3 regions of the Anaerostipes stercorihominis genome follow, and region 3 is predicted to be linked to each of the others. Evidence: predicted binding sites of a transcription regulator. Region 3 holds the regulator's gene; each other region holds the start of a gene.
What was found. The regulator HrcA, encoded in region 3, represses chaperone genes, less so after heat shock. The targets are predictions, from matches to a motif close to TGTTAGCACTCNNNNNNNNNGAGTGCTAACA.
Positions count from the first base shown of each region.

Region 1: the regulator HrcA is predicted to act here: its motif matches at 1,600-1,630, upstream of AC27EF_RS03605 (co-chaperone GroES).
Region 2: the regulator HrcA is predicted to act here: its motif matches at 1,705-1,735, upstream of htpG (molecular chaperone HtpG).

Region 1 is NZ_BAAJCL010000002.1:311,847-315,133, forward strand. It holds gene AC27EF_RS03590 (glutamine--tRNA ligase/YqeY domain fusion protein) at 1-589, shown strand, start outside; gene AC27EF_RS03595 (PTS sugar transporter subunit IIA) at 616-1,023, shown strand; gene AC27EF_RS03600 (PTS sugar transporter subunit IIB) at 1,020-1,511, shown strand; gene AC27EF_RS03605 (co-chaperone GroES) at 1,683-1,955, shown strand; gene groL (chaperonin GroEL) at 1,983-3,287, shown strand, end outside.
Region 2 is NZ_BAAJCL010000006.1:102,827-106,113, forward strand. It holds gene htpG (molecular chaperone HtpG) at 1-1,581, opposite strand, end outside; gene AC27EF_RS07865 (hypothetical protein) at 1,848-3,170, shown strand; gene AC27EF_RS07870 (polysialyltransferase family glycosyltransferase) at 3,167-3,287, shown strand, end outside.
Region 3 is NZ_BAAJCL010000008.1:4,229-7,515, reverse strand. It holds gene AC27EF_RS08605 (DeoR family transcriptional regulator) at 1-260, shown strand, start outside; gene AC27EF_RS08600 (hypothetical protein) at 322-618, opposite strand; gene hrcA (heat-inducible transcriptional repressor HrcA) at 781-1,812, shown strand; gene grpE (nucleotide exchange factor GrpE) at 1,829-2,401, shown strand; gene dnaK (molecular chaperone DnaK) at 2,509-3,287, shown strand, end outside.

The DNA of each region.
Region 1 (3,287 bases), on a different contig from region 3:
AGGGGAAACAGAGTATGTGGACGTGCCGAACAATCAGGAAAATGAAGAGATGGGAACAAGGCAGGTACCATTTGGCAGAGAGTTATACATTGAGCGGGAAGATTTTAAAATTGAGAAGCCGAAAAAATACCGCCGTCTCTATGTGGGAAATGAAGTTCGCCTGATGAATGCATATTTTGTAACCTGCACAGGGTATGATACAGATGAGGATGGAAATGTAACGACAGTCTATGCAACCTATGATCCGGAATCCAGAGGAGGCAACAGCCCGGACGGAAGAAAGGTCCGCGGAACCATTCATTGGGTCTATGTTCCGACTGCCAAAAAAGCAGAGGTTCGTCTCTATGAAAATATTGTAGACGAGGAAAAAGGTGTATATAATGAAGATGGAACGATCAATATCAATCCAAATTCTCTGACGGTCATTACGAATGCCTATGTGGAACCGGAACTGGAAAAATTTGAGGCGGGAGATAGCTTTCAGTTTATGAGAACCGGTTATTTCTGTTTGGATACCAAGGATTCCACCAAAGATCATATGGTGTTTAATCGTATTGTAAGTTTGAAGAGTTCTTATAAACCAAACTAACATGTGAGGAAAAGGGAGGAGATTGTATGAAGGTGATAGCTGTTTCCCACGGACCTTATGCGCAGGCTCTGGTTGACACAGTACAGATGATTGCGGGTGAGCAGGAAAATTTGGCAGCGCTGGGGCTGGCAGAGGAGGAATCTGTCGATACATTTCGGGAGCGTATCGAGGAAGAGATTCAGGCAACAGAGCATGGACAGGAGATTTTAATGGTTTCCGACCTGTTTTACGGGAGTCCGTTTAATGCGGTGATCTCTCTGATGCAAAAATATGATTTGTACCATCTCACCGGCATCAATCTTCCTTTGATGATGGAAGTGATTATGGGGCGTTACGGAGGGAAAACGGCCGGGGAAATTTGTGAAAGCGCCCTTGCGCAGGCTCCGGAAACGTTTCGTGATGTGAGGAAGTTATTTCAGGAGGAAGAAGAATGAAGAACATTGTATTAGCAAGAGTCGACGACCGATTAATTCACACAGAAATTTTGACATTATGGGTGCCGGCAGTCAATGCAAATCGCATTTTGATTGTGGATGATACGGTTGCCAATGATAAATTCCGCAGTCGGGTCATCAAAGATATGGCTCCAAAAGGAATGGTGATTCATGTTTATGGAATGGAGCGCGCAGTGGAAAAGTTAAAAGAACAGCCTTCTTTTCCGGGAGAAAATGTAATTGTTCTTGCGGAGTCGCCGATTGTATTTGAGGAGCTGATCAAAAGAGGTATCCAAATTCCGCAGCTGAATATTGGAGGAATGGGAATACGAGGAGAGCGAAAGAAGGTAGCCAGACGTGTGGCGTGTGATGCTGCAGAGATGGAATCCATCCATAAAATGATCCGCCAGAATGTCCATGTTTATTTCCAAACAGTTCCGACACAGACCGGAGAAGATGCACAAAAATATATTTCCCGGGAAAACTAAACTGTCTGTTAAAATTGCAGTCCCTTTTTGAATTTTTATAAAAAAGGGGTTGCATTTTTTTTTGTCGGTGTTATACTAACAACATAAGGGTTAGCACTCAATCAAGGTGAGTGCTAACAATATAAGATAAAATAAGACAAATTTCTAAATTATTTAGGAGGTAATATGAGTATGAAGTTAACACCATTGGGAGACAGAGTTGTATTAAAACAGTTGGAAGCAGAGACAACAACAAAATCAGGAATTGTACTTACAACCGCAACTCAGGAAAAACCACAGGAAGCAGAAGTTGTCGCAGTAGGACCGGGAACCGAAGATGTGAAGATGGAAGTTTCTGTTGGACAGAAAGTCATTTATTCCAAATATGCCGGAACCGAGGTGAAATTAGAAGAGGAAGAATATATTATTGTAAAACAGAATGACATTTTAGCAGTCGTAGAGTAAGAGAAGTATAATCGGAGGACAGAAATTATGGCAAAGGAAATTAAATACGGAATTGATGCAAGAAAAGCTTTGGAATCAGGGGTAAATCAGCTGGCAGATACTGTCAGAGTTACCATTGGACCAAAGGGACGTAACGTCGTGTTAGATAAATCTTTCGGAACACCGTTGATCACAAACGACGGTGTTACAATCGCAAAAGAGATTGAGCTGGAAGATCCATTTGAAAACATGGGAGCACAGGTGGTAAAAGAGGTTGCCACAAAAACAAATGATGTTGCCGGAGATGGTACAACAACCGCAACGGTTTTGGCGCAGGCAATGATTAACGAAGGAATGAAGAACCTGGCAGCAGGAGCCAACCCGATTATTCTTCGGAAAGGAATGAAAAAGGCAACAGAGGCAGCGGTAGAGGCAATTGCAGAAATGAGCAGCAAGGTAACAGGAAGAGATCAGATTGCAAAGGTAGCTGCAATCTCAGCTGCAGATGACGAAGTCGGAGAATTAGTGGCAGACGCTATGGAAAAAGTATCTAACGACGGAGTTATTACAATTGAAGAATCCAAAACAATGAAAACAGAATTGGATTTGGTAGAAGGTATGCAGTTTGACCGTGGATATTTATCTGCATATTTCTCCACAGATATGGAAAAAATGGTTGCAGAATTAGAAGATCCATATATTTTAATTACAGATAAGAAAATTTCTAATATTCAGGATATTCTTCCAATGTTAGAGCAGATTGTACAAAGCGGAAAGAAATTGTTAATCATTGCGGAGGATATTGAAGGTGAAGCTTTAACAACATTAATTGTGAATAAACTTCGCGGAACCTTCTCTGTATGTGCAGTCAAAGCCCCAGGATATGGTGACAGAAGAAAAGCAATGCTGGAAGATATCGCAATTTTAACTGGCGGAACTGTAATCTCAGAAGAAGTAGGCTTAGAATTAAAAGATGCAACCATCGATCAGTTAGGTCGTGCCAAATCTGTCAAAGTTGAAAAAGAAAATACAGTGATTGTTGACGGAGAAGGCGATAAAGATGCAATTCAGGCTCGGATCGGTCAGATCAAAGGACAGATTGAAGAGACAACTTCTGAATTTGATAAAGAAAAATTACAGGAAAGACTTGCAAAATTATCTGGCGGAGTTGCTGTAATCCGTGTCGGAGCGGCAACAGAGACAGAGATGAAAGAGAGCAAGCTGCGCATGGAAGATGCGCTGGCAGCTACAAAAGCGGCAGTGGAAGAGGGAATTATCTTCGGTGGAGGATCTGCTTATATCCATGCATCAAAGAAGGTTGCAGAAATGGCAGCAGATCTGGAAGGAGACGAA
Region 2 (3,287 bases), on a different contig from region 3:
CAACGCCTCCTCTACATCAGCGTCAATTCGTTTAAATTTAATGTGCTGATTTTGCTGTTCAATTTGAGTGATGAAAGCGGAGTCAATATTATGATTTAAGATGACGGCGTCCATATTCTGTTCCTTGAACATATGAATGTACTGACTCTGCTGAATTTCGTCTGTGATATAGTAAAGTGTTGTGACGTCATCATCATTGGCAGGAGCCGGGACCATATCGCTTAATGTTTCATATTTATGATTCATATTCTTAAAGAGGATATAGTCTTTGATTTTATCTGCAAATTTCTGGTCGCGGATAAAACCGTATTTGATAAACGGACTGATGTCATCCCAGTATTTTTCATAAGATTCGCGATCCGTCTTACACATACCGGTTAATTTGTCTGCGACTTTTTTTGTAATATAATCGGAAATTTTCTTTACAAATCCATCGTTTTGCAGAGCGCTTCTGGATACATTCAAAGGAAGATCCGGACAGTCAATCACACCTTTTAAGAGCATCAAAAATTCAGGAATGACTTCTTTGATGTTATCTGCGATAAATACCTGATTATTATACAATTTTATCGTTCCCTCAATGGAATCATATTCGGTATTAATTTGAGGGAAATATAAGATACCCTTCAAATTAAATGGGTAATCCATGTTCAGGTGAATCCAGAAGAGCGGCTCCTTAAAATCATGGAATACTTTGTGATAAAATTCTTTGTACTCTTCATCAGTACATTCATTTGGTCGTTTCATCCAGAGCGGATGGGTGTCGCTTAAGGATACCGGACGTTTGTGGATTTTTACCATTTCTCTTGCAGGAGAAATCTCTACGGTTTCTTTTGTTCCGTCTTCCTTCTCTTTTTCTTCGGTTTTTGCTTCCTCATGGATATGCTCCACGACGGTATCATCCTCTTTTAATTCCTCTTCCGGAATGGTTTCATACTCTTGTTCTTTTCCTTCGATGGAAAGGAAAATTTCTGTCGGCATAAAAGAACAGTATTTTTCAATAATTTCTCGGGCGCGGTATTCATTGGCAAACTCAGTACTTTCTTCATTTAAGAAAAGAGTGATCTCGGTACCAACGGTCTGACGTGTACCGGTTTTCATATCATACTCTGTACCGCCGTCGCATTCCCAGTGTACCGGTTCTGATCCTTCTTTGTAAGAAAGCGTGTCAATGTGCACTTCATCCGCAACCATAAAGGCAGAATAAAATCCCAAACCGAAGTGTCCGATGATCTGATCTCCCTCGGTTTTATCTTTGTATTTTTCGAGAAATTGTGTTGCGCCGGAAAAAGCAATTTGTGTGATATATTCTTCGACTTCATCTGCTGTCATACCGATACCGGTATCAACAAATTTTAAAGTCTTCTTTTCCGGATCAGCGATAACCTCGACTCTGTTTTTGTGTCCCTCCGGGAAGGTGTATTCTCCCATCATGTCCAGTTTTTTTAATTTTGTAATGGCATCGCATCCATTGGAAATTAATTCACGGAAAAAAATGTCGTGATCGGAATACAGCCATTTCTTAATAATTGGAAAAATATTTTCACTGTTAATAGACAAATTACCATGTTTTTCAGCCATAGTTTCATTACACTCCTTTTATTGTTCAATTCATAATTTTTGAGAGGTAAGGAAGTGTTCTATCTCAAATAGAACTCTTTCTAAAGGGTATTGTAGAACCAAACTTGATAAAAGTCAAGCAAAAATTAGCACTCGATTAAAATGAGTGCTAACAGAATGGAAAAATATTTTGTGAGTTTCACCGAGATTTAACAAGGAGATTATATTCTGATAAATTTTACTTTTTATAATTAAAATTAGAAAAGTAGGAAAAGGAGCGAAATTGTATGGTATTTGCATCAGAATGGATGCCGGAAGAAAAGCTGTGGGAGACAAGATCTTATGGAAAATACGATGGAGTAAATTATGTCAGAACTTTTTTAGGGCATGAGCAGGTCTATGTACCGATTCGGCAAGTGTTAGTTTTTGAGACAATGCCGGGCTGTTACCGGACAAATATATTTTTAAAAGAGGCGATGGATGCCATTCATTATAATCAGATTGAGGTGATTGCGTTTGACAATGGCGCGCTGGGAGAAAAAGGCGAGTATAAAAGAATTTTAAAGCAGTGCGGATATCCTTATATTGAAAAGATTGTTTTGGCATCGGAGTTTAAAATGCGGCATACTGGGTACTTTTTTTACAGGAAAATGGTGGAAACATATAATCCTCAAAAGAAAAAGTATGGGATGATTTCTAATCGAATCAATGTATTTGCAAAATTAAAGAGTCTGGATTTTTTGCTTTATATGTCTCCGGACCGGTATCCTTACCGGTATTATTTCGGAAGGCATCGTCTTGCGGAAGAAAAATTTTTTGAGCGGTTTATCAATGAACAGCTGTTTCAGGGAACAGTGACAGAATCCAGAGGGTATCACTTTGGTTATGCTTTTGAAGGGATGTTCGCAGATTCTTTTTGCCGGCTGATTCGGGATCAGAAAGAAGAGAAAAAAGTTGATACTCTTTATTTCCCCTCTTGTGCCGAGAGCATTTGTCAGGTTTATTCTTTGCTGTATCCTGAAGATCATGTGGAAATTCTTTATGCAGAGCGCAGAACCAAACGGAATGCAGAATTGATGATTTATTTAAACCGGATCATACGAAAAAACAGTGCAGTGGTTGATTTTTCTATGGATGAAAATTTTGGGAAATATATCAAAGAAAGTATGGAAATTCATACAGAAGTATGGAATCTGAATTTGCTATTTTCCCGCAAAATCAGAAAAAGTCATCAAGATGAGATTGAAAAAGCAGTGGCAATGGCAGAAGATCACAGCTTTTATGTCAGGGAATATGAACATCGTCTGGCAGTATGGGAAGAAGAAGCGGCGGATATCCGCAGTATGAGAAATTCTCAGGAAATCCAAAGAGGGATGCTGGACTTTGTGCGTCAATTTGATGAATTTACAGAGAAAAAAGCATATAAGAGCAGTGCGCATCAGATTTTTTCACCGGATTTTGTTGCAAGGGTACTTCGATATGCTTTTGATGAGCAAAAAAGAGCGAAGGGACATCCGGATTTTTCCTATAGGATCATGAATTCCCCTTGGATCAAAAGAATTTATCGAGAATTAAAAAAACAGAAAAAGAAGATCGGAGCAAAGCAATGATTTTATATGTCGGAGCATCACTGTATCATGTATTGTGTTTTTCCATTCATAAGATTTTATATCGACCGGAGGAAGAGGCGATTCTGGTTATCGGAGATAATATTTTTTCAAAAAGCG
Region 3 (3,287 bases):
TTATGGGAACCGATGGCTATATCCCGGAAATTGGATTTACCTGCGGTGATCTGTTAAGAGCGGAGGCGATGAAAAGTATGATGGCATCCGCCAAAAAAGCAGTGATTTTAACGGATTCTGATAAATTTAAAGAACATGGAGTTGTTTTACAATCCCGTTTCAAAGAAATCTATATGATTTTTACCGATCATGAAATTCCCAAGGAGGCAAAGGCTTCTTTGGAAGAACAGGGGATCTTGGTAGAAATTGTAGATGAATAAAATAGGTTAAGTTCTGGTCCGATACGCGAATGTTGGAATACATCTGTGTATCGGACCAATTCTATTTTTTGGTAAAAGAAGTTTGTATCTGCTGCAGAATTTTTTGGGTATAGGGATCCTGCTGATCCATTTGCTTTATGATACTTTGTACTTTTTTTGTTTCGGAAGAATCAAACGCCTTGACAGATGTTACAATAAAGAAAAAAAGAAGAACAGAAAATCCGATTCTCAGCTTTAAATAGGACCAGTAAGTTGGGGAATCGTCCTCGTTGACGGTGTAGGAAGTTCTGTAATTCATTTGCTGATATTTGTTGTTTAATTTGATTCGTTCTAATTCAAGATTCGTATTTTGGTGCATAGTTTTTCCTCCTTTCTTTGAGTTTATGAGGAAAGGAACAGAAATTGAACAAAAATTCAAAAAAATCTTCAGAAAAGGTTGACAATAAAAAACAAAAGTGATACTTTAAACATAGATGTTAGCACTCGATGGAGTTGAGTGCTAATAACAGGAGGCGAAGATATGGAATTAAATGATCGTAAAAAGTTAATATTGAAAGCGATTATTGCCAATTATCTTGAGACCGGTGAGCCGGTGGGATCAAGGACCATCTCCAAGCATCCGGAATTGAAATTAAGTTCCGCGACAATACGCAATGAGATGGCAGATTTGGAGGATATGGGATTTATCTTGCAGCCTCATACATCCGCAGGAAGAATTCCTTCCGATGCAGGTTATCGTTTCTATGTGGATCAATTGATGATGGAACGGGAAAGTGAGAATGAGGAGAGAAAAGCTCTGATTCAGAAGGTTGATAAGATGGAAGGTCTTTTGAAGCAAGTGGCTACGGTGCTGGCAAACAGCACGAATTATGCAACAATAGTATCCGCACCTCATTATCAGAACGTAACCTTAAAGTTTGTTCAGCTGTCTCAGATTGATTCGGAACATCTTTTGGCAGTGATTGTGACACAGGGCAATGTTGTAAAGAATAAGATGATTTCAGTAGATGAGCCTTTGTCAAATGAAGATATCTTAAAGCTGAATGTATTGTTGAATACATTTTTGCAGGGATTGTCTTTGCGGGATATTCATTTGGAATTGATACAGACGATGCGGGAACAGGCGGGAATCCGCCAGGACGTATTGGAGTTAATTCTGGAAGAAGTTGCGAAGACCATTCACGAAGCAGACCGGATGGAGATCTATACCGGAGGAGCGGCGAACATTCTCCGTTATCCGGAACTGGGAGATCCGGACCGTGCAACGGAGCTTTTAAATGCGCTGGTGGAGAAGAAACCACTGGCAAAGCTGGTGGATTCTACACTGGATCAAGATCATAACCATCATGGAATTCAAGTTTATATTGGGGAAGAATCCCCGGTACAAAACATGAAGGATTGCAGCATTGTTACAGCAACCTATGAATTGGCAGAAGGTGGAACCGGAACGGTGGGAATTATCGGTCCGAAGAGAATGGATTATAAAAAGGTTGTAAAAACTTTAAAGAATCTTACCGAAGAGTTGGATGATATCTTTAAGGAAAGTACTTGAGAAAGGAAGTGAAGGGATGAAAAAAGAAGAAAATATCAAAGAAGAGGTAAAAAACGCAGAAGAAGTTGCTGAGAATATAGAAGAACAGGAGTCTAAAGGAGATTTATCCGAAGAGGAAGCCAAAGAGGATTGTTCAGAATCAGAAACGAATGCAGAATTGGAAGCGCAGATTGCCGAATGGAAAGACAAATATCAAAGACTGATGGCAGAATTTGAGAATGCAAGGAAGCGTACAGCCAAAGAAGCCGTTCAGCGTTATGATCTGGGAGCAATGGGAGTGCTGGAAAAGCTTCTTCCCGTGATCGATAATTTTGAGCGAGGGCTGGATGCGGTTGCCGAGGAAGATAAGGATTCGGCGTTTGTGCAAGGAATTCAGCAGATCTATAAACAGCTGATGTCTGTCTTTGAAGATTTGGGTGTATCCGCCATGGACGCGGAAGGCAAAGAATTTGATGCCAATCTTCACAATGCAGTTATGCATGTGGAAGATGAAGAATATGGCGAGAATGTAGTTGTAGAAGAGATGCAGAAGGGCTATATGTATAAAGAAAACGTATTGCGCCACAGCATGGTAAAAGTTGCAAACTAAGATCGAAAACAGAAGAAGTTCCGGCGAAAAGCCAGAAAAGGTTCTGTGGAAGATCAGGAATAAGATCAATGATATAATGAAAGAATATATCTTAGGAGGAATAAATCATGGGTAAAATTATTGGAATTGATTTGGGAACAACAAACAGCTGCGTGGCTGTTATGGAAGGCGGAAAACCTACCGTTATTACAAATGCAGAAGGAATGAGAACGACACCGTCTGTCGTAGCGTTTACAAAGACAGGAGAGCGTGCCATTGGTGAACCTGCAAAACGTCAGGCAGTTACCAATGCGGACAAAACCATTGCTTCCATTAAAAGACATATGGGAACAGATTATAAAGTAACCATTGATGGCAAAGCATATTCTCCGCAGGAAATTTCTGCAATGGTACTTCAGAAGTTAAAATCTGACGCAGAGAACTACTTAGGAGAAAAAGTAACAGAGGCAGTTATTACAGTTCCTGCATATTTTAATGATGCACAGCGTCAGGCAACCAAAGATGCCGGTAAAATTGCCGGGCTTGATGTAAAACGTATCATCAACGAGCCGACAGCTGCTGCGTTATCTTATGGTCTTGACAATGAGAACGAACAGAAAATCATGGTTTACGATTTAGGTGGAGGTACTTTTGATGTATCTATCATTGAAATCGGAGACGGTGTCATTGAAGTATTATCCACTGCAGGAGATAACAAATTAGGCGGAGATGACTTTGATAATGTCATTACACAGTATATGTTAGATGAGTTTAAGAAACAGGAAGGTGTTGATTTATCCGCAGATAAAATGGCAATGCAGAGATTGAAAGAGGCTGCTGAGAAGGCGAAGAAAGAATTATCTTCTGCCACAACAACAAATATCAATCTTCCGTTTATTACAGCAAC